DNA from 2 places in the Streptomyces sp. NBC_00178 genome. Region 2 is predicted to be linked to the other one. Evidence: riboswitches for the same ligand, from Rfam matches in the RefSeq annotation. Region 2 holds a riboswitch; the other holds the start of a gene.
What was found. Region 2 has a riboswitch for cobalamin ahead of OHT61_RS21570 (ribonucleoside-diphosphate reductase subunit alpha). Riboswitches for the same ligand answer to the same signal wherever they lie in the genome.
Positions count from the first base shown of each region.

Region 1: another riboswitch for cobalamin. It lies ahead of OHT61_RS29435 ((2Fe-2S) ferredoxin domain-containing protein); the one in region 2 lies ahead of OHT61_RS21570 (ribonucleoside-diphosphate reductase subunit alpha).

Region 1 covers NZ_CP108143.1:6,715,038-6,725,629, forward strand. Annotated here, with positions in the region: gene OHT61_RS29400 (sensor histidine kinase) at 1-227, shown strand, start outside; gene OHT61_RS29405 (hypothetical protein) at 331-705, shown strand; gene OHT61_RS29410 (class F sortase) at 787-1,413, shown strand; gene OHT61_RS29415 (GH92 family glycosyl hydrolase) at 1,625-3,973, shown strand; partial or broken gene OHT61_RS29420 (ABC transporter ATP-binding protein) at 4,026-4,730, opposite strand; gene OHT61_RS29425 (FecCD family ABC transporter permease) at 4,826-5,938, opposite strand; gene OHT61_RS29430 (ABC transporter substrate-binding protein) at 5,935-6,966, opposite strand; cobalamin riboswitch at 7,009-7,186, opposite strand; cobalamin riboswitch at 7,331-7,454, shown strand; gene OHT61_RS29435 ((2Fe-2S) ferredoxin domain-containing protein) at 7,516-7,917, shown strand; gene OHT61_RS29440 ((2Fe-2S)-binding protein) at 7,967-8,617, shown strand; gene metE (5-methyltetrahydropteroyltriglutamate--homocysteine S-methyltransferase) at 8,695-10,592, opposite strand, start outside.
Region 2 covers NZ_CP108143.1:4,886,458-4,897,049, reverse strand. Annotated here, with positions in the region: gene OHT61_RS21610 (glycoside hydrolase family 3 protein) at 1-1,296, opposite strand, end outside; gene OHT61_RS21605 (carbohydrate ABC transporter permease) at 1,307-2,146, opposite strand; gene OHT61_RS21600 (carbohydrate ABC transporter permease) at 2,143-3,123, opposite strand; gene OHT61_RS21595 (extracellular solute-binding protein) at 3,214-4,500, opposite strand; gene OHT61_RS21590 (GntR family transcriptional regulator) at 4,785-5,549, shown strand; gene OHT61_RS21585 (DUF3311 domain-containing protein) at 5,730-5,984, shown strand; gene mctP (monocarboxylate uptake permease MctP) at 5,981-7,636, shown strand; gene OHT61_RS21575 (GNAT family N-acetyltransferase) at 7,758-8,258, shown strand; cobalamin riboswitch at 8,311-8,434, shown strand; gene OHT61_RS21570 (ribonucleoside-diphosphate reductase subunit alpha) at 8,572-10,592, shown strand, end outside.

The DNA.
Region 1 (10,592 bases), 1.8 Mb from region 2:
CGGGCATCGCACCGCAGGACCTGCCCCACGTCTTCGACCGGTTCTGGCGTGCCGAGAAGTCCCGCAACCGCCGCACCGGCGGCAGCGGCCTGGGACTGGCCATCGTCCGCAAACTCGTCGAGGCGCACGGAGGTACGGCCGCCGTCGTCAGCACCGTGGGGGAGGGCTCCGTCTTCACGCTCCGGCTTCCCGCGGCGGGCCCTGATCCGACGGACACAGCGGTCTGACAGCTTCCTGACAACTCCACTCCACCCTGAGGGGACGCTCGGCCGCCCGGCGCGCACACGTGCACGGGCACCACAGAACGCCGAGCCGGAATCGGAGTCCTTCATGTCCCTTCGTCCCATCGTGCGCACCGCCGTCCTCACCGCCGTGGCGGCCGGTGCGGTGCTGCTCCCGTCCGCCGCGGCCCTGGCCGACGGCACGCCCACCCCGGTGCCCGCCGACCCCGCCACCTCGGCGGCCCCCGCGGAGCAGGCCGCCACCCCGGTGCCCAGCCAGGCGGGCCGCGACGAAAGGCCGACCGCCGCGCCGGCCCCCCTGCCGGCCGACCGGATGCCCCGCGGTGGTGTCGACGCGGGGGAGCGCCCCGCCCAGGACGCCGCCGGTACGGCGCTCTACGGCTCGGCGGCCGGCGCGGTGCTGCTCGCGGGCGCCGGAGTCCTCGTCGTACGCCGCCGGACCGCCGCCCAGCGCAACGGCTGATCCCGCACGATGGCGCCGCTTCCTCCAGGAGCGGCGCCATCCGCCGTACGCCACCCCGCACTTCCACGCACCGGAGTAGTCATGCCCTTCCTCACCCCGCACCCGTCGCGGCGGACCGCCGTGATCGCGGCGGCCGTCTGCCTGCTGCTCGCCCCCGTCACCGCCTGCGGCGCGGCCGACGCACCGGAGCGTTCCAGGAGCGCGGACCCCCGGATCTCCCCGGAGCCGCGGTCATCGCAGCCGCGGCCCCGGGAGTCGCCGAAGGCCATGGCGCCGTCACGGCTGACCGTTCCGTCGCTCGGGATAGACAGCGACCTGCTGAGACTGGGGCTGAACGAGGACGGCACGGTGGAGGTCCCGCCGGCCGAGAAGGGCATGACGGCCGGCTGGTGGGCGGGCGGGGCCGTCCCCGGCGAGCCGGGCGCCGCCGTGCTCATCGGCCACAACGACACGCGGTTCGGCGAGGCCGTCTTCCACGACCTGCACCGGATCGACCGGGGGGCCGACATCGCCGTGTCCGACGCGGCGGGCCGGCAGACGCACTTCAGGGTCACCGGCACGCAGACGGTCAGCAAGAAGGCCTTTCCCACCGGCAAGGTCTACGGACCGACCGACGAGCGTGTCCTCCGGCTGATCACGTGCGACGGGGCCTTCGACGCCGACGGGCACCCCGTGGACAACCTCATCGTGTACGCCTCACTGCGCTGAGGCCCCTCCTCCCCACCTCCGGGTCCGCCGGCGGTGGGGTTCCGCAGACGCGGCCCGCCGGACCGTGGGCACCCCCGGCCGTTCGTGGCGGACCGGTGGAGGTCCCTCACGGGCACCGCCACCACTCTTGACGGGTACACGCATACAAGCCAAGAATGATCGCGCAGTGCGATCTGACAACGTTGTCTAAGGCTGGAGAGGCGTTCTCCCCATGAGATGGACCCACGTGACACGCAGTGCGGGGACGGTGGCCGTCACGGCCGCGCTCCTCGGCGGCGCCCTCGCCGCGCCCGCCGCGGCGGACGGAGGGGCGCACGCCGAGCGCGGCCGGCTGACCGATCTCGTCAACGCGTTCATCGGAACCGAGAACGAGGGCAACACCTATCCCGGCGCCGCCGTGCCGTTCGGCATGGTGCAGTTCTCGCCCGACACCGGCCACAACACCGGATACGACTACTCGGAGAACCACATCAGGGGCTTCTCCACCGTTCACATCTCCGGCGTGGGCTGCGGACTCGGCGGCGACCTCCCCGTACTGCCGACGACCGGCGACATCACGTCCACGGACAACGCGGCCTACGCCGCCGAGTTCAGCCACGACGACGAGAAGGCGAGCCCCGGCACCTACACCGTCGGTCTGAAGACCGGCATCAAGGCCGAACTCAGCGCCACCGAGCGCACCGGCGTGCAGCGCTACACCTTCCCCGCCACCGACAAGGCCAACGTCCTCATCAACGCGGGCCAGTCGCTGCACAGGACGGTCGGCACCCGGGTCGAGATCCTGGACAGCCGCACGGTGCGCACCGCCATCACCGGCAGCGGATTCTGCCAGGACACCAAGCCGTACACCGTCTACACGATCACCCGCTTCGACCGGCCCTTCACCACCTCGGGCACGTGGAAGGGCGAGCAGGTCACCGAGGGCTCGAAGACCTCGACGGCGGGCGGCGAGCGCAACGGTGCCTTCCTGCGCTTCGACACCACCAAGGACCGCACCGTCGAGGCGACCACGGCGATCTCGTACGTCGACGCCGAGGGGGCGGCCCTCAACCTCCGCGCCGAGGGCGGCCGTCCGTACGACAAGGTCGCACGCGCCGCGCAGGCCGCGTGGGAGGACAGGCTCGGCGACGTCAAGGCGCAGGGCGGTGGCGAGACCCTCCGCCGGACCTTCTACTCGTCCCTCTACCGCGCGTTCCTCGCACCGAACATCGGCAGCGACGTCGACGGCCGCTACACCGGCTGGGACCAGAAGACCCACCGGGCCAAGGGCTTCACCTACTACCAGAACTGGTCGCTCTGGGACACCTACCGCACCCAGGCCCAGCTGCTGTCGCTCCTCGCACCGGGCGAGTCCCGCGACATGGCGATCTCCGTCATCAAGATCGACGAGGACAGCGGCTGGCTGCCCAAGTGGGGCTACGGCACGGTCGAGACGAACATCATGACCGGCGACCCGGTCACCCCGTTCCTCACCAACGCCTACCAGCAGGGCCTGCTCAAGGGGTACGAGGAGCAGGCGTACCGGGCGCTGAAGAAGAACGCCGACGGTGTGCCCCCGGCCGGCTCCGCCCCCGTCGGCCGCGAGGCCAACAAGGAGTACCTCGCCGACGGCTTCGCCCCCTACATCAAGGGCCGCCCGCACGCGAAGCCCGGCGACTCCGACTACGACCACGGCGCGTCCGCGACCCTGGAGTACGCCCTGTCCGACGCGATGCTCGGACAGATGGCGAAGGAGCTGGGCCACGAGGAGGACGCCGAGCGGTACACCCGGCGCGCCCAGAACTACCGGAAGATCTTCGACAGTTCGACCGGATTCTTCCGGGCCCGTGACGTGGACGGCGCCTTCACCGGGCCCGCCGACCCGGCACAGAGCGAGGGCTTCCATGAGGGCACGTCCTGGCAGTACCAGTGGCTCGTGCCCCAGGACCTGCCCGGCATGGTCTCCCTGATCGGCGGCACGCAGGCCGCCAACGAGCGCCTCGACTCGTTCTTCGCCTACGACCAGCTGGTGAAGGACCCGGCGAAGACCGCCCGGGAGGTGTGGGTGAACGGGCCGTACGACTACTACAACGCGGACAAGTACAACCCGCAGAACGAGCCCGACCTGATCGCCCCGTACACCTACCTCTCCACCGGTCAGCCGTCGAAGACGACCGACGTGGTGCACGCGGCGCTCACCCTGTTCACCGACGCCCCGACGGGCATGACCGGGAACGACGACCTCGGGACGATGTCGGCGTGGAACGTCCTGTCCTCGATCGGGATCTTCCCGGTCCAGCCGGGCACCGACACCTGGGGCCTCTCCACCCCGGTCTTCGAGCGCGTGGACCTCACCCTGGACCGGCGCTACTACCCCGAGGGCCGTCTGACGGTGAAGGCCCCCGGGACCTCCGACTCGGCGCGCTACATCCGCTCGGCGCGGACCGACGGGGCGGCGTACGGGAAGACCTACCTGACCACCGAGGACATCCGCGGCACCCGCGAACTGTCCTTCGAGGTCGGCACGGCTCCCTCCGACTGGGGCACATCGGCGGATGCCGCGCCGCCCGCCCTCGACTGACCGCTCCGGCAACCAGGACCCGCCCCCGGACGAGAGGCGGGTCCTTCCGCGCTCAGGCTCCCGCGGGCCCGCCGGGATCCGGCCGTCCGTGCAGGAACGTCACCTGCGGCGCGCCCGTCAGGGGATGGACGGCGACCTCGCCGGTCACGCCGTACACCCGGTCGAGCAGCGCCGGTGTCAGCACGTCCACGGGCGTGCCCGATGCGACCACCTCGCCGTCGGCCAGGACGTACAGGCGGTCGCAGTAGCGGGCGGCGAGATTGAGGTCGTGCAGGGCGACCAGGACCGTGGCCGGAAGCCGCCGCAGCGCGCCGAGGACGGACAACTGGTGCCGGATGTCGAGGTGGTTGGTCGGCTCGTCCAGGACCAGGAGCGTGGGCTCCTGGGCGAGGGCCCGGGCGATGAGGACGCGCTGGCGCTCACCGCCCGACAGCCGGTCGAAGGGACGCGCCGCCAGTCCGGTGACGTCCACGGCGGCGAGGGCGGACGCGATCACCTCGGCGTCCTCGGCGGTGTCCCCCGCGAGCAGCCGCTTGTGCGGTGTACGCCCCATCGCCACCACCTCGCCGACCGACAGGTCGAATTCGCCCGCCGACTCCTGCGTCACCGCCGCCACCATGCGTGCCAGCCGGCGCACCGGGAGGGACCAGGCGTCCTGCCCGTCCACCCGGACCTCGCCGGTGACGGGCCGCAGGACGCGGTAGACGGCGCGCAGCAGACTGGACTTGCCGCTGCCGTTGGGGCCCACGAGGCCGATCACCTCACCGGGCCGCGCGGTCAACGAGACCTCGGTGACGAGGCGGTGGGCGCCGGCCGTGAGCGTGACCCCGTCGACGACGAGTGCGGTCGCGGTCATGCCACTCCTTCGCCGGTGCCGCGCCGCGCGTCGCGGCGCATGAGCCAGAGGAAGAACGGCCCGCCGCACAGTGCGGTGAGCACCCCGACCGGGATCTCCGTGGGCGCGGCCACCACGCGTGCGGCGATGTCCGCCCAGACGAGGAAGACCGCCCCGCCGAGCGCGGCCGTGGGCAGCACCCGGCGGTGGTCACCGCCGACGAACAGCCGGACGATGTGGGGCAGCATCAGACCGACGAAGCCGATCGGTCCCGATGCGGCGACCAGCACCCCCGTGACCAGGGACAGCAGCACGAACATCCGCGAGCGGAAGCGGGCGACGTCCAGTCCCATGGTGGTGGCCGCCTCCTCGCCCGCCAGCAGAAGGTTCAGGTTGCGCGCCTGCAGGGACAGCACGGCGATGCCCAGCAACAGGGCGGCGCCGGGCAGCCAGAGGGTCGCCCAGCTGACGCCGCCGAGACCGCCGAGGGTCCAGGCGAGCACCGCCCGGGCCTCGTTGCCCCGGTCCGTGGTCAGCAGGAGCAGGTCCAGCACCGCGGTGAGCACCGCCGCGATCGCCACACCGGACAGCACCAGGCGTACGGAGCTGATGCGGCCCCCCGTACGCGCGGTGGCGTACACCAGCAGCAGGGCGCCCAGCGCACCGGCGAACGCGGCGGCCGACAGCGACACCGGGCCGAACAAGGTCACCCCGAACACGATCACGCTCACCGCGCCCAGGGACGCCCCCGACGAGACACCCAGCAGGTAGGGCTCGGCGAGCGGGTTGCGGACGAGCGCCTGCATGGCGGTGCCCACCACCGCGAGCCCGGCGCCGGTCACCGCCCCGAGCAGGACGCGCGGGGCGCGTACGTCGAGCACGATGGTCTCGCGCGCCGGGGACCACGAGGGCGGTGACCGGTCGACGCCGATCGCGTGCGCCACGATGCCCCACACCTGACCGGGCGGCACGTGCACCGAGCCGATCGCCAGCCCCGCGGTCAGCGAGACGAGCAGCAGCGCGGTCAGGACGAGCAGGGTGAGCGCCGGCGTGCCGCGGCCCGTCACCTTCCCGGCGGGCCGTTTCCCCCCGGCCCGCCGGCCGGGAACCTCCACGGTGGGAGCGGTCACCGGAAGCTCTCGGGGTGCAGGCCGCGGGCGAGATCCCCGACCGCGTAGGCCGACCGGATCCCGACCAGGGTCGCGGTCAGCGGCAGGACGACGAACCGCTTGTTCCTGATCGCCGGCACGTCGGCGAGCGCGGGCTGGGAGAGGAGGTACTTCTCCTTCTGCTCGATGCTGTCGGAGCCCGCGTAGTCGTAGATGGCGATGGCCTCCGGCCTGCGCTCCACGACCTGCTCCCAGGAGACGTCCCCGAAGACGTCGTCCAGGTCCGCGAAGACGTTCTTCCCGCCGGCGAGCCGGATCAGTTCCGTGCCGAGGCTCTTGCCGCCCGCGGTGAACGCCGACTTGTCGCCGCTGTCGTAGACGAACACCGGCACGTCCGCCTCGCCGTCGACCGCGGAGGCGGCCTTGCCGACACGGCCCTTCAGGTCCGACACGAGCGAGTCGGCGCGCCCCGGCACACCGAAGATCGTGCCGATGGTGCGTATCTCCTCGTACGTGTCCTCCATCGTCACCTGCTTCTTGCCGCAGTACTCGCGGTTGAGGTAGGTGTCGATGCCCGCGTCGGCGAACGCCTTGCGGGAGCGGCCCTCCTTCTCGCCGAACGCGCTGCCGTAGCCGCCGTAGACGAGATCGGGCTCGGCGTCCAGGACCGTCTCGAACGACGGCTCCTCCTCGGCGAGCTCCGGGACGGCCTCGTAGGCCTTCCTCAGTTCCGGCAGTACGGACGAGTCCGGGTAGGCGGTCCCGACCATGCGGTCCCCGAGACCGAGGGCGAGCATCAGCTCCGCCGGATGCTGGTGGATGGTGACGACCCGGGCCGGAGGCCGCGTGTACGTCGTCTTCACACCGCAGTTGTCGATGGTGACCGGGAAGCCGGCGGGCGACGACGCCGCGGCCCCCGGGTCGTCACCCGGGCCGTCGGACGAGCCGCAGCCCGCCGTCAGCGCGAGCGCCGACAGAGCGAGTACGCCGGCCGCCGTGCGCAGGGCGCCGCGCCTGCGGGAGTTGAGTGCGTGAGGGAAAAGGGGCATGCCTGTGAACACGTGAAGCCTCCTGGGGAGTCCGCGCTCCTCGGATCGGGCCCGCGACAGGCCAGTGTCCTGACTCCCGGGATCGGCGCCCCCGCTCCGCCGCGCGGTGCGCGGTGGCATGCGGAGGGTCCGCGTTCCCCGGTCACAGTGGCGGGACCGTGCCGGATTCACACCGGCTTCCTGTCTCCCGTCGCGGCGATGACCAGGTGATCCTACGTTCTGCCGGGACGGGGCGGGACGGGCCCCCGTCCGCACGCTCGCGCGGGCCGCCCCGCCTCGGGTGCCCGCAGCCGCCCCGGGGCTGCCCGCCGCGCCACCGGTCGCCGGATGCCATGATGGTCCACGACAGGGCGACGGCGGCCCGAGGAAGCCGGTGCGAATCCGGCGCGGTCCCGCCACTGTGATCGGCGAGCGGATCCCGCGACGTCCACCGCCCCCCACGGGGGCGGGAAGGACGGGACGAGCCACGACCCGAGAGCCAGGAGACTCACGCGGTCGCCTCCTCGACGTACCCCGGGGCGGATCTCCCCGGAGAGAGGGGGGTTCGGCATGTCCGAGAACCCGGCCGAAGAGGTCTTCGGCAGCACCGTGCCACCACCGGTGACGGGGCGGGTGCCCTGCCGGATCGTCGTGTGCCGGGACTGCTGCTGCGGCAGCCCCAAGGTGACCGGGGACCACGCGGCGCAGACCGCGCGGCTGCGCGGCGCGGCACCGGTGCGGGTCTCCGAATGCCTCGACGTGTGCGACCAGGCCAACGTCGTCGTCGTACAGCCCTCCACCGAGGGCAGGGCCGCGGGAGCCCGGCCCGTCTGGCTGGGTCTGGTCAACGACCCGGACGCCACCGAGGACATAGCCGCCTGGGCACGTGCCGGCGGCCCCGGGGTCGCGCCCCGGCCGGCGATCCTCGATCTGTACGCCTTCGCTCCCCCTCGGCGCCGTGCGGCCACCTGAGCGGGTGCCACCGGGCCCGCCCGACGCCGCACGCGCGCCGGGCGACGCCGTGGCGAGCGCTCTGGCCGAGGTGGCGGCGCTGGGTGGCTTCTTCGCGCTGCGCACGGACGCGCCCGACGAAGGCTGGCACCCCGTCGGCGCGTCCTACGCCCGTGGTTTCGCCGACCTGGCCACGGCCGTCGCCGACCGGTACCGCACGGATCTGCGCGTCGGCGTGTCCATCGCCCAGCTCGGCCACGCGGCACGCCTCTGGTCACCCGTGCTGGCCTGCACGCTGCTCCACGGCATCGTGCCGGACCTGGACACCCTGCGCAGGGAGGACACCGGCTCGGCACTCGGGCTGCCTGCCCCCGCCGGGTGGTACGCCGACCGCCTCGCGGAACCCGAACACACCCTCGGCGCCCAGGTCATGGACCATCTGGCACGGCTGGAGGCCGGTCTGGCCGTCAGGATCGCACCACGCCTGCTGGACGGCAACGCCGCCTCCGCGCTGATGGGTTCGGCCGGCGTCCTGCTGGCCGCCCGTCCGGACATCCGGGGGCCGCTCACCCGCCTGGTGGACCGACTGCTCGGCACGGGGCGGCTCGTGGGAACGGGCTCGGTCACCGGACCGGGCCTGGGCTTCCGCCGGCGCAGCTGCTGCCTCTACTACCGGACGCCGGGCGGCTCGACGTGCGGGGACTGCTGCCTCGCCCGCTGAGCCGTGCCGCTGACGCGGACGTGGCGCCGCGAGGGCACCGGCCGGGGCGACCGCCCCGGCCGGTGCCGCCCGGTGGGTCAGGACGCGGTGAGCTCGTCCCTCACCGTGCGGGCCGCCGCGACCAGGCTTTCCAGCGACGCCCTGGTCTCCGGCCAGCCACGGGTCTTGAGACCGCAGTCCGGGTTGACCCACAGGCGCTCCGCCGGGATCGCCCGCAGTCCGGCGCGCAGAAGGTCCGCCGCCTCCCCGGCGGACGGCACGCGGGGCGAGTGGATGTCGTACACCCCGGGCCCGGCCTCGCGCGGGTATCCGTGGGCCGCGAGTTCGTGGGCGACCTGCATGTGCGAACGCGCGGCCTCCAGGCTGATGACGTCGGCGTCGAGGTCGTCGATGGCCTGCACGATGTCACCGAACTCGGCGTAGCACATGTGCGTGTGGACCTGGGTGTCCGGGCGTACCCCGCTGGTCGTCAGCCGGAACGCCTCGGTGGCCCAGCCGAGGTAGGCGGGACGGTCCGCGGCCCGCAGGGGCAGTGTCTCCCGCAGTGCCGGCTCGTCCACCTGGATGACCGAGGTGCCCGCGGCCTCCAGGTCACGGACCTCGTCGCGCAGGGCGAGCGCGACCTGGCGGGCGGTGTCCCCGAGCGGCTGGTCGTCCCGCACGAAGGACCAGGCCAGCATGGTGACCGGACCCGTGAGCATGCCCTTGACCGGACGGTCGGTGAGCGACTGGGCGTACGTCGTCCAGCCCACGGTCATCGGTCCGGGGCGGGAGATGTCGCCGGCCAGGACCGGAGGGCGGACGTAGCGGGTGCCGTAGGACTGCACCCAGCCGTGCCGGGTGGCGAGGTAACCCGTCAGCCGTTCGGCGAAGTACTGCACCATGTCGTTGCGTTCGGGCTCGCCGTGCACCAGCACGTCCAGCCCGGCCTTCTCCTGATACGTGATCACTTCCTGGATCTCGGCCCTGATGCGCTCGTCGTAGGCGGCCGCGTCGATGCGCCCCGCCCGCAGACCGGCGCGTGCGGCGCGCAGTTCGCCGGTCTGCGGGAACGAGCCGATGGTCGTCGTCGGCAGCAGGGGCAGGCCGAGCCGGGCGCGCTGGGACGCGGCCCGTTCCCCGTACGGCAGGGTGCGACGGGCGTCCGCCCCGGTCACCGCGGCCGCGCGGGCCCGCACGGCCGGATCACGGGTGACGGCGGAGGTCCGGCGGGAGGTGAGGCCCGCCCGGTTGGCCGCCAGCGCGGCCGCCACGGCCCCGGTGCCCCGGGCCAGCCCCGCGGCGAGGGTCACGATCTCCTCGGTCTTCTGCCGCGCGAAGGCCAGCCAGCGCAGCACCTGCGGATCGATTTCCCGCTCGGCGGCCGCGTCGAGCGGGACGTGCAGCAGGGAGCACGAGGACGCCACATCGACCCGGCCGGCCAGCCCCAGCAGCGTGCCGAGGGTCGACAGGGACCTCTCCAGGTCGTTGATCCAGATGTTGCGGCCGTTCACGACCCCCGCGACCAGACGCTTCCCGGGCAGTCCGCCGACGGCGGCCAGATCGTCGACCTGGACGGCGGCGGTCTCCGTGAAGTCGAGCGCGAGCCCTTCCACCGGTGCCTTGGCGAGCAGCGGGAGCGCCTCGCCGAGACGTCCGAAGTAGGAGGCGACGAGGAGCTTCGGCCGGTCGGTGAGCGAACCGAGGTCGCGGTAGGCGCGTTCGCACGCGCCGAGTTCCGCCCGGGAGCGGTCCTGGACGAGAGCCGGCTCGTCGAGTTGCACCCACTCGGCGCCGGCCGCCCGCAGGTCGGCGAGGACTTCGGCGTACACCGGCAGCAGGCGGTCCAGGAGCGTGAGCGGGTCGAAGTCCTCGGCCACACCGGGGGCCGGCTTGGCGAGGAGCAGGTAGGTGACCGGACCGACGAGTACGGGCCGGGCGGTCAGGCCCAGAGCGACGGCCTCCGTGAGCTCGGCGACCTGCCTGCCCGAGTCGG
Region 2 (10,592 bases):
CAGCACCTCGGCCGCGGGTGAACCGTGCTCACCGCCGTAGGTGTCCGTCGCGGTGCCGGGCAGCAGCCGGGCCAGCTCCGCCGCGACACCCCACGGGGTCTCCTCGCCGACCGCGATGTTCGCGACCGGGGTGAGGGCGGCGACGTAGGGCGGTGCGTCCAGCGGTTCGGCGGCGCCCGTGACCGTCACGGCGCGGCGGGCCGCGATCAGCCCGATGCCGGCTCCGGTGCCGGGCGCGGTCCCCTCCTGCGTGTCCGCGCCCGGCGCCGAGGCAGCCCCCCTGGCCCTCTGCGTCCAGGACGCGAGAGCCCGTACACGTGCGGCGGCGTCGGCCAGCCGCTCCTCGGGCAGTTCACCCGTCCGCACCGCCGTGACGAGCGCGTCGCGCAGCCTCAGTACGGTCTCCTCGTCGGCGAGCCCGCCGCCGACGCAGATGGCGTCGGCGCCCGCCGCGATCGCGAGGACGGAGCCGCGCTCGATGCCGTACGTACCGGCGATGGCGTCCATCTCCATGCCGTCCGTGACGATCAGGCCCTCGTACCCCAGTTCCTGGCGCAGGAGTCCGGTGAGGATCTGCGGGCTCAGGGTGGCGGGCCGGGTCGGGTCGAGTGCGGGGAGCAGGATGTGCGCGCTCATGACCGACCGGGAACCCGCCGCGATGGCGGCCCGGAAAGGCACCAGCTCACGGGCGTGCAACGTGTCCAGGTCCACGTCGATGCGGGGCAGCGCGTGGTGCGAGTCGACCGCCGTGTCGCCGTGCCCGGGGAAGTGCTTGGTGCAGGCGGCCACGCCGGCGGACTGGAGTCCCTCGACGTACGCGGCGGTGTGCCGGGCGACGAGCGCGGTGTCTGCGCCGAAGGACCGTACGCCGATGACCGGGTTACCGGGATTGGAGTTGACGTCGGCGGACGGCGCCCAGTTGAGGTTGACGCCGCACTCGGCCAGCCGTCGGCCGAGCTCGCGGGCGACGGCACGGGTGAGGTCCACGTCGTCCACGGCGCCGAGGGCGAGGTTGCCGGGGAACGACGATCCGGCGCGGACCTCGAGCCGGGTGACGTCGCCGCCCTCCTCGTCGATCGCGACGAGTACGTCGTCCCGTTCGGCCCGCAGCCGGGCGGTGAGCGCGGCGAGCTGCTCGGGTGTGTGGATGTTCCGGCCGAACAGCCCGACGGAGGCCAGGCCTTCGCCGACCCTGCGCAGGAGCCAGTCCGGGGCGCTCGTGCCGGTGAACCCGGGCTGGAGCACGGCGAGCGCGTCGCGTGTGACGGTGTCCGTGGTGGATACGAGGGTGGTCATGGCAGCCGGGTTATCCCTTCACTGCGCCATCGGTCAGACCGCTGACGGCCTTGCGCTGCAGGAAGACGAAGAGGACGAGGATCGGGACGGCGAAGATCGAGGAGGCGGCCATCGTGGCGCCCCAGTCGTCGCCGAACTGGGTCTGGAACTGCGACAGCCACAGCGGCAGGGTCTGGGACTCCGCCTGCTTGTTCAGGACGAGCACCAGGGGGAACTCGTTCCACGCGGTGATGAAGCCGAACATCGACGTGGACATCAGGCCGGGTGCGAGCAGCGGCAGGATCACCTTGACGAACGCCTGCGGACGGGTGCAGCCGTCCACCATGGCCGACTCCTCCAGCTCCCTGGGCACCGCGGCGACGAAGCCGCGCAGCGTCAGGAGGGTGAAGGGCAGGACCATGACCATGTAGAAGACCGTCAGCGGGATCAGGCTGTTGAGCATGTCCGAGTCGCGGACGATGAAGTAGATCGCGATGACCATGACTTCCCAGGGCGCCATCTGGGCGACCATGAAGCCGACGATGAATCCCTTGCGTCCCTTGAAGCGCATCCGGGCCAGGGCGAACGAGCCGGCCAGCGCGAGGATCAGGGAGAACGTCACGGCGAGGACCGTGACCGTGAGGGAGTTGCGGACCATCGTCCAGAAGTTGTCCGCGTCGACGGCGGTCCGGAAGTGCTCGAACGTGAAGTTCGTGGGGAACCAGACCGGGTCGTCCGCGACGATGTCCGGCGTCGGCTTGAAGGCCGTCGCGAACATCCAGTACACGGGGAAGACGAAACCGATGATCAGCAGGACCGCCGTGGCGTTGGGCCAGATGCGGCTGAACCGTGACGAAGCCGAGCGCTTCACAGCTCGTCCTCCTCTTGCTTGAGAACGATCCGGAGGTAGGAGGACGTCAGCAGGAGCAGGATCACGATGGTGAGCATCGCGATCGCCGAACCCATGCCGTAGTGCTGGTTCCCGACACCCTCGATGTAGGCGTAGACCGGCAGGATCTCGGTGAGCCGGTCCGGTCCGCCCTGGTTGATCGCGAAGACCTGGACGAACGCCTTGAAGATCCAGATGACCTCCAGGAACGTCGTCGCGAAGAGGAACGGCTTGAGGAACGGCATGGTGACCGAGGTGAAGCTCTTCCACGGGCCGGCGCCGTCGAGCGAGGCGGCCTCGTAGAGCTCCTTGGGGATCGTCGTCGTCGCGGCGTAGAGATTGATCGCGACGAACGGGATCGACATCCACACGATGAGCACGGTGATGACGAAGAACGTGGAGAACTGGCCGCCGGTCCAGTTGTAGTCGGCCATCGAGTGGAAGCCGGCCTTGTCCAGGACCCAGTTGACGACACCGAACCGGGAGGCGAAGAGCCACTGGTAGACGGTGGTCGAGGCCACGACGGGCATCGCCCAGGCGAGCACCAGGCCGATGAGGAGCGCGACGCGCATACGCTTGCCGAGGCGGGCCAGCAGGAGCCCGATCAGCGTGCCGAAGACCATGGTCAGGGCGACGTTGACGGCCGTGAAGACGGTCGAGCGGACGGTGACGTCCCAGAATTCCTCGCTGCCGAGGATCTCCTTGTAGTTGTCGATCCCGTTCCACTCGGTGAGGTGCTGGATCAGCTGCCTCATGTTGAGGTTCTGGAACGACAGCAGGGTGTTCTCGATCAGCGGCCAGCCGAGGAACACCAGGGTCACGGCCACCGGCGGCAACAGCAGCAGGTACGGGGCCGTCGCGCGGGATCTGCCACGGGCCGCCGGCTTGCCCGGCGCTGCACCGGTCCCCTTCACCACGTCCGTCGGACCTGAAGGCGGCCGTTCGGTCTGCACGGTCATGCTCGCCATCTCTTTCTCGGCACCATGGGACACACGTCGACTGCCGGGGGACGGGCTCCGTGTCGGAACCCGTCCCCCGGCAGTTCGGCCTTACTGCTTCTGCGCGAGGCGCTTGTTGAACTCCGCCTCGACCTGCTTGGCGGCCTCGGCGTTCGACTTGCCGTTCAGGACCGCCGTCATGAAGGTCTTGATCGGGTTGGGGGCGTTCTCGACCGCGGCCCACTCGGGGATCAGCGGCGTGGTGCCGCCGACCTTGGCGGACGGCGCGGCGGCCTCGGCGACCGGGTTGCCGGCCAGGTTCGTGTTCAGCGACTCCTTGTTCGGGATGACGCCGTTCAGCTTGGCGAGCTGGCCCTCGAACTGGTCGGAGAGCGCGAGCTTCAGGAACTCCTTGGCGAGGTCCTGCTTCGCGCTGCCCTCGGCCACGGCGAGGTTGGAGCCGCCGAGGAAGACGCCCTCGGGCTTGTCGGCCGTCTCACCCGGGATGGTGAAGTAGCCGATCTCCTTCTCGATGGCCGGGTTGGCCGCGATCGCCGTGCCGGCCTCCCAGCCCATGCCGATGAAGGCGCCGGTCTTGCCCTTGGCGAAGACGTCGGCCTGCTGCGGGGTCGCCTCGTCCTTGTCCTTGGGGGCCTTGGAGTAGGCCTGGTACTTCTTGTACAGGTCCATCGCCTCGCCGATCTTCGGGTCGGCGAGGTTGGAGACCCACTTGTCCCCGTCCTTCTTGATGAGGTCCGCACCCTTGCCGATGGTGAGGCCGTCGAAGAAGTACCAGTTCTGGCCGGGGAGGTAGAGCGGCTCGGCCTTGCCCTTGGCCTTGATCTTGTCGAGCGCCGCGAAGAACTCGTCGCGGGTCTTGGGGGTTTCGGTGACGCCCGCGTCCGCGAAGACCGTCTTGTTGTAGAGGACCACGCGGTTGGCGAAGTACCACGGGGCGGCGTACTGCTTGCCGTCCACGACGGCGGCCTCGTTCAGGTTGGCGGCCCAGTCGCCGCCGATCTCCGACTTGAGGTCACCGAGGTCGGCGAGCCCGCCGGTCTTGGCGTACGCCGCGGTCTGGGTGTTGCCGATCTCGAAGACGTCCGGCGGGTTCTCCTCGGAGAGGGCGGTCGTCAGCTTCTGCTGGATGCCGTTCCACTGCTGGACCTCGAACTTGACCTTCGCGCCGGTCTTCTTCTCGAAGGCGGCGGTAAGATCCTTCTGCCACTGCTCCGGCGTCGAGCCGTCCATGGCCCAGACGGTGAGGGTCTGTCCCTTGTAGCTGTCCGGACCGGACTTCTTGCCGCTGCTGTCGCTGCCGCCGTCGTCGGAGCCACACGCCGCCATGCTGACCATCATGCCCGCGACGCCGATCGCCGCGATGAGCTTGCGCTTCACGCTGAACCCTCCTCAGGGTGCTGCAACCCCCCCGCCCACCGCGAAGACACCCACGAGTAGTTCTGCTGGGGCTGGGACCTGGTCTTTAATGGTTTAGACCAGTACCGGGAGCTTGGCCTAGACCTTTAGGGGTGTCAAGGGTGTATAAGAAGTGCACTCGCGTCCGTTATAGGACCGACACCTAAGGGAGGGCGACGACCCGTGACCGGACCGTGCCACCATGTGAGCCGCGACAGACGGAGGAGCCGGTGACGGCAGCAACGCAGCAGTCGGGAAGGCGGATCATGGGTGCCGACGGGGGCAGCAGTACGGGCGAGACCGGTGCGGCTACGCGCACGGCACGCGTCCCCAAGTACTACAGGCTCAAGCGCCATCTCCTGGAGATGACGGACACCATGCCGCCCGGCACCCCCGTGCCGCCCGAGAGGACCCTGGCCGCCGAGTTCGACACCTCCCGCACCACGGTGCGCCAGGCGCTCCAGGAACTCGTCGTCGAGGGCCGGCTGGAACGCATCCAGGGCAAGGGGACCTTCGTCGCCAAGCCGAAGGTCTCGCAGGCCCTGCAACTCACCTCGTACACCGAGGACATGCGCGCCCAGGGCCTCGAACCCACGTCCCAGCTCCTGGACATCGGCTATGTGACCGCGGACGACACGCTCGCCGGGCTGCTGGACATCACCGCGGGGGGCCGGGTGCTGCGGATCGAGCGGCTGCGGCTCGCCAGCGGTGAGCCGATGGCGATCGAGACCACGCACCTCTCGGCGAAGCGCTTCCCCGCGCTGCGCCGTTCCCTGGTGAAGTACACGTCGCTCTACACCGCGCTGGCCGAGGTGTACGACGTCCGGCTCGCCGAGGCCGAGGAGACCATCGAGACCTCGCTCGCCACGCCGCGCGAGGCCGGGCTGCTGGGCACGGACGTCGGGCTGCCGATGCTCATGCTGTCCCGGCACTCGGTCGACGGGCACGGCGAGCCGGTGGAGTGGGTGCGCTCGGTCTACCGGGGCGACCGGTACAAGTTCGTCGCCCGCCTGAAGCGTCCCACCGACTGACCCGGACCCCTTCCGGCGGCCTCGGATCCCCTCGCACACCTGCGGGGGGATCCACTCGTTCCGGGTGTCTTCCGGACCGTTGCAGGACCGCAATGCGGACGGGGGGTGACGCTGGGCGGAACCCTCGCCTAGATTTCCTGCGCATTACACCAGGTGATCAGCGAGGGGACGGAGTTGCCGATGTCAGAAAAAACCGAGGCGAAACCACCAACAGTGACACCCGCGAGGGTGGTCATCGCGCTGTGCCTGATCGCACCGTTCGTGGCGATGCTCTGGGTGGGCTCGTACGCCAAGGTGAACCCGACCTTCATCGGTATCCCCTTCTTCTACTGGTACCAGATGCTCTGGGTGCTCATCTCGACCTCGCTCACCATGGTCGCCTACAAGCTGTGGCAGCGTGACCAGCGCGCCCGCAAGGGAGGTGCTTCCGCATGAAGGACGGCGTGAACGGCGTCGCACTCGCCGTGTTCATCTTCTTCTTCCTGGCCGTCACGGTCATCGGATTCATGGCCGCGCGCTGGCGCAAGGCCGAGAACGAGGCGAGCCTCGACGAATGGGGTCTGGGCGGCCGGTCGTTCGGCACCTGGGTCACCTGGTTCCTGCTCGGCGGCGACCTGTACACCGCGTACACCTTCGTCGCGGTCCCCGCGGCGATCTACGCGGCCGGTGCGGCGGGCTTCTTCGCCGTGCCGTACACGATCCTCGTCTACCCGCTGATCTTCACCTTCCTGCCCCGCCTGTGGTCGGTGTCGCACAAGCACGGGTACGTCACCACCTCGGACTTCGTCCGCGGCCGCTTCGGCTCGAAGGGCCTCTCACTGGCGGTCGCCCTCACGGGCATCCTCGCCACCATGCCGTACATCGCGCTCCAGCTGGTCGGCATCCAGGCCGTGCTGGACGTCATGGGCGTCGGCGGCGGCGAGAACACCCACTGGTTCGTCAAGGACCTGCCGCTGCTGATCGCGTTCGCGGTCCTCGCCGCGTACACGTACTCCTCGGGACTGCGGGCCCCCGCGCTCATCGCGTTCGTCAAGGACGGCCTGATCTACCTGGTCATCGCGGTGGCCATCATCTACATCCCGATCAAACTCGGCGGCTTCGACGACATCTTCGCGAAGGCCGGCGAGGCGTTCGCCCAGACCAACGAGGCGACGGGCAAACCGAGGGGCGCGCTCGTGCCCGGGGAGATGGGCCAGTGGGGCTACGCGACGCTGGCACTGGGCTCCGCGCTCGCGCTCTTCATGTACCCGCACTCGATCACGGCGACGCTCTCCAGCCGCAGCCGTGAGGTGATCCGGCGCAACACCACGATCCTGCCGCTGTACTCCCTGATGCTGGGCCTGCTCGCCCTGCTCGGGTTCATGGCGATCGCGGCCGGGATCAAGGTCGACAACGGGCAGCTGGCGATCCCCCAGCTGTTCGAGACCATGTTCCCCGACTGGTTCGCGGGTGTGGCCTTCGCCGCGATCGGGATCGGCGCCCTGGTGCCGGCCGCGATCATGTCGATCGCCGCGGCGAACCTCTTCACCAGGAACATCTACAAGGACTTCATCAAGCCCGACGCGACACCGGCCCAGGAGACCAAGGTCTCCAAGCTGGTCTCGCTGCTCGTCAAGGTGGGCGCGCTCGCCTTCGTCCTCACCATGGACAAGACGGTCGCGATCAACTTCCAGCTGCTCGGCGGGATCTGGATCCTCCAGACCATGCCGGCGCTGGTGGGCGGCCTGTTCACCCGGTGGTTCCACCGCTGGGCCCTGATCGCAGGCTGGGCCGTCGGCATGATCTACGGCACGGTGGCCGCGTACGGCGTCGCCAGCCCGACGCAGAAGCACTTCGGCGGCTCCTCGAAGGAGATCCCCGGCATCGGCGAGATCGGCTACATCGGTCTCACCGCGATCGTGCTGAACATCGTCGTCGTGGTCGTGCTGACCTTCGTCCTGAACGCGCTGAAGGCCCCGGCGGGTATCGACGAGACCTCGCCGTCCGACTACACCGCGGACGTCGGCGAGCCCGGCGTCAAGGTCACGCTCCCGCCGGCCACGGTGGGTGCGCCGGGAGGCGAGCCCGAGCCCCTGGAACGCCTGTAGCCCGTGACGTCGTCCGTCCCGGCAGGGTCCGCCCTGCCGGGACGGGCCCGTGTGCGGGGCCGGTTCGCCGGCTCCCCGAAAGGCACGTGCGCCGGGCCGCCGTCTGAGGCAGACTCCGCGCATGGACGTCTCGATCAGACCGGTCCGCGCCGGCGAGCACGAGGCCCTGGGCGAGATCACCACCCGGGCCTACCTCGACGACGGACTGCTGGACTTCGGCGCGGCCGATCAGTACGTCGAACAGCTCCGCGCCGTCGGACGCCGCGCCGCCGAGGCGCTCGTGCTGGCGGCGGTGGACCCCGGTGGCCTCCTGCTGGGAGGTGTCACCTACGTCACGCCGGGCAGCCCGTGGACCGACATCGCGGGCGGGGACGAGGCCGAACTGCGGATGCTGGCCGTCTCCCGTGCGGCGCGCGGACGCGGTGCCGGCGAGGCGCTCGTCCGGGCCTGTGTCGAGCGGGCACGCGCCACCGAGGGGCTGTCCGGGGTGGTGCTGTCGACCCAGCCGTCCATGGGGTCCGCCCACCGCATCTACGCGCGGCTCGGCTTCGTACGGACCCCTGAGCGGGACTGGAGCCCGCTTCCCGGCTTCACCCTGCTGACGTACCGCCTGACCTTTTGACCCGTCACGACACTACATGTGGGGGCTGCCTCAATCGGCAGCCCCCACATGTATGCTCGACCTCGCTGTCGCCGCAGGGGAATCCGGTGCGAATCCGGAACTGTCCCGCAACGGTGTGATCGGTGTGCATTCGCGCACCGCGGAGTCCGAGGACCTGCCGACGGTGCGTCCGGCTCGACCGAACCGGATGCCGAGACGTCCGGGCCCCGCGGAAGGCCGGTGGACGCCGTGCGCGCCGTGCTCCCTCCCCGGGGGCGACCGTGCCCGGCTGCCCCGCTCCCGCAGGCCCCGAGCCGAGCGAGGGATAGCCCCAGTGACCATCGCGCCCGCAGACCCGGTTTCAGCCGCGGAATCCGAGAGCCTCACGACCGACGCGCCCGGGACCGCGCTGCTGCGGACCCTGACCGGTCTGACCGCCGATCTGCCCGACACCGACCCCGGACGGGTCGCGGCCGCCGCGCTGCGCGGCCGGAGCGCGCGGGCGGACGAGGCCGAGCTGCGCTCGCTGGCCACCGAGGCCGCCGCGGGTCTGATCTCGGAGGACCCGGCGTACTCCCGGCTCGCCGCCCGGCTGCTCACCCTCGCGATCGCGGACGAGGCGGCGGGCGAAGGCGCGGTCTCCTTCTCCTCGTCGGTCGCCGTCGGGCACCGCGAGGGCCTGATCGCGGACCGCACGGCGGAGTTCGTCGCGCTGCACGCGGCCGCGCTGGACGCGCTGGTGGAACGCTCGCTCGCCGACGGGGCGGACGACCGCTTCGGCTACTTCGGCCTGCGCACGCTGCACAGCCGCTACCTGCTGCGCCACCCGCTCACCCGGCAGGTCGTCGAGACCCCGCAGCACTTCATGCTGCGCGTGGCCGCCGGACTGGCCGAGGACACCTCGCAGCGCGCCCTGGACGAAGTGGCCTCCCTGTACGGCCTGATGAGCCGCCTCGACTACCTGCCGTCCTCGCCGACCCTCTTCAACTCCGGCACCCGGCACCCGCAGATGTCCTCCTGCTACCTGCTGGACTCGCCGCTGGACGAGCTCGACTCGATCTACGACCGCTACCACCAGGTGGCCCGCCTCTCGAAGCACGCGGGCGGCATCGGCCTCTCGTACTCGCGCATCCGCGCCCGGGGTTCGCTGATCCGCGGCACGAACGGCCACTCCAACGGGATCGTGCCGTTCCTCAAGACGCTCGACGCCTCGGTCGCCGCGGTCAACCAGGGCGGCCGCCGCAAGGGTGCCGCCGCCGTCTACCTGGAGACCTGGCACGCGGACATCGAGGAGTTCCTGGAGCTGCGCGACAACACCGGCGAGGACCAGCGGCGCACGCACAACCTCAACCTGGCGCACTGGATCCCGGACGAGTTCATGCGCCGCGTCGACGCCGACACCGAGTGGTCGCTGTTCTCCCCCGCCGAGGTGCCCGAGCTGGTCGACCTGTGGGGCGACGAGTTCGACGCGGCCTACCGCGCGGCCGAGGCCAAGGGCCTGGCCCGCAAGTCGATGCCCGCGCGTGAGCTGTACGGCCGGATGATGCGTACCCTCGCGCAGACCGGTCAGGGCTGGATGACCTTCAAGGACGCCTCCAACCGCACGGCCAACCAGACGGCCGAGCCGGGCCGGGTCGTGCACTCCTCGAACCTGTGCACCGAGATCCTCGAGGTCACCGACGACGGCGAGACGGCCGTCTGCAACCTGGGTTCGGTCAACCTGGGCGCGTTCGTGGCCGACGGCGGCATCGACTGGGAGCGGCTGGACGCCACCGTGCGCACCGCCGTGACGTTCCTGGACCGGGTCGTCGACATCAACTTCTACCCGACCGAGCAGGCCGGCCGCTCCAACGCCCGCTGGCGTCCGGTGGGTCTCGGCGCGATGGGCCTCCAGGACGTCTTCTTCCAGCTGCGGCTGCCCTTCGACTCCCCCGAGGCCCGCGCCCTGTCCACGAAGATCTCCGAGCGGATCATGCTGGCCGCGTACGAGGCGTCCTGCGACCTGGCCGAGCGGTCGGGCCCGCTTCCCGCCTGGTCCGAGACGCGCGCCGCCCGCGGTGTGCTGCACCCCGACCACTACGACACGGAGCTGAGCTGGCCGGAGCGCTGGGACGCGCTGCGCGCCCGGGTCGCGAAGACCGGGATGCGCAACTCCCTGCTGCTCGCCATCGCGCCGACGGCGACGATCGCCTCGATCGCCGGGGTGTACGAGTGCATCGAGCCGCAGGTCTCCAACCTCTTCAAGCGCGAGACGCTCAGCGGTGAGTTCCTCCAGGTCAACGGCTACCTCGTGGACGAGCTGAAGCGGCTCGGCGTGTGGGACGCCCGGACCCGTGAGGCGCTGCGCGAGGCGAG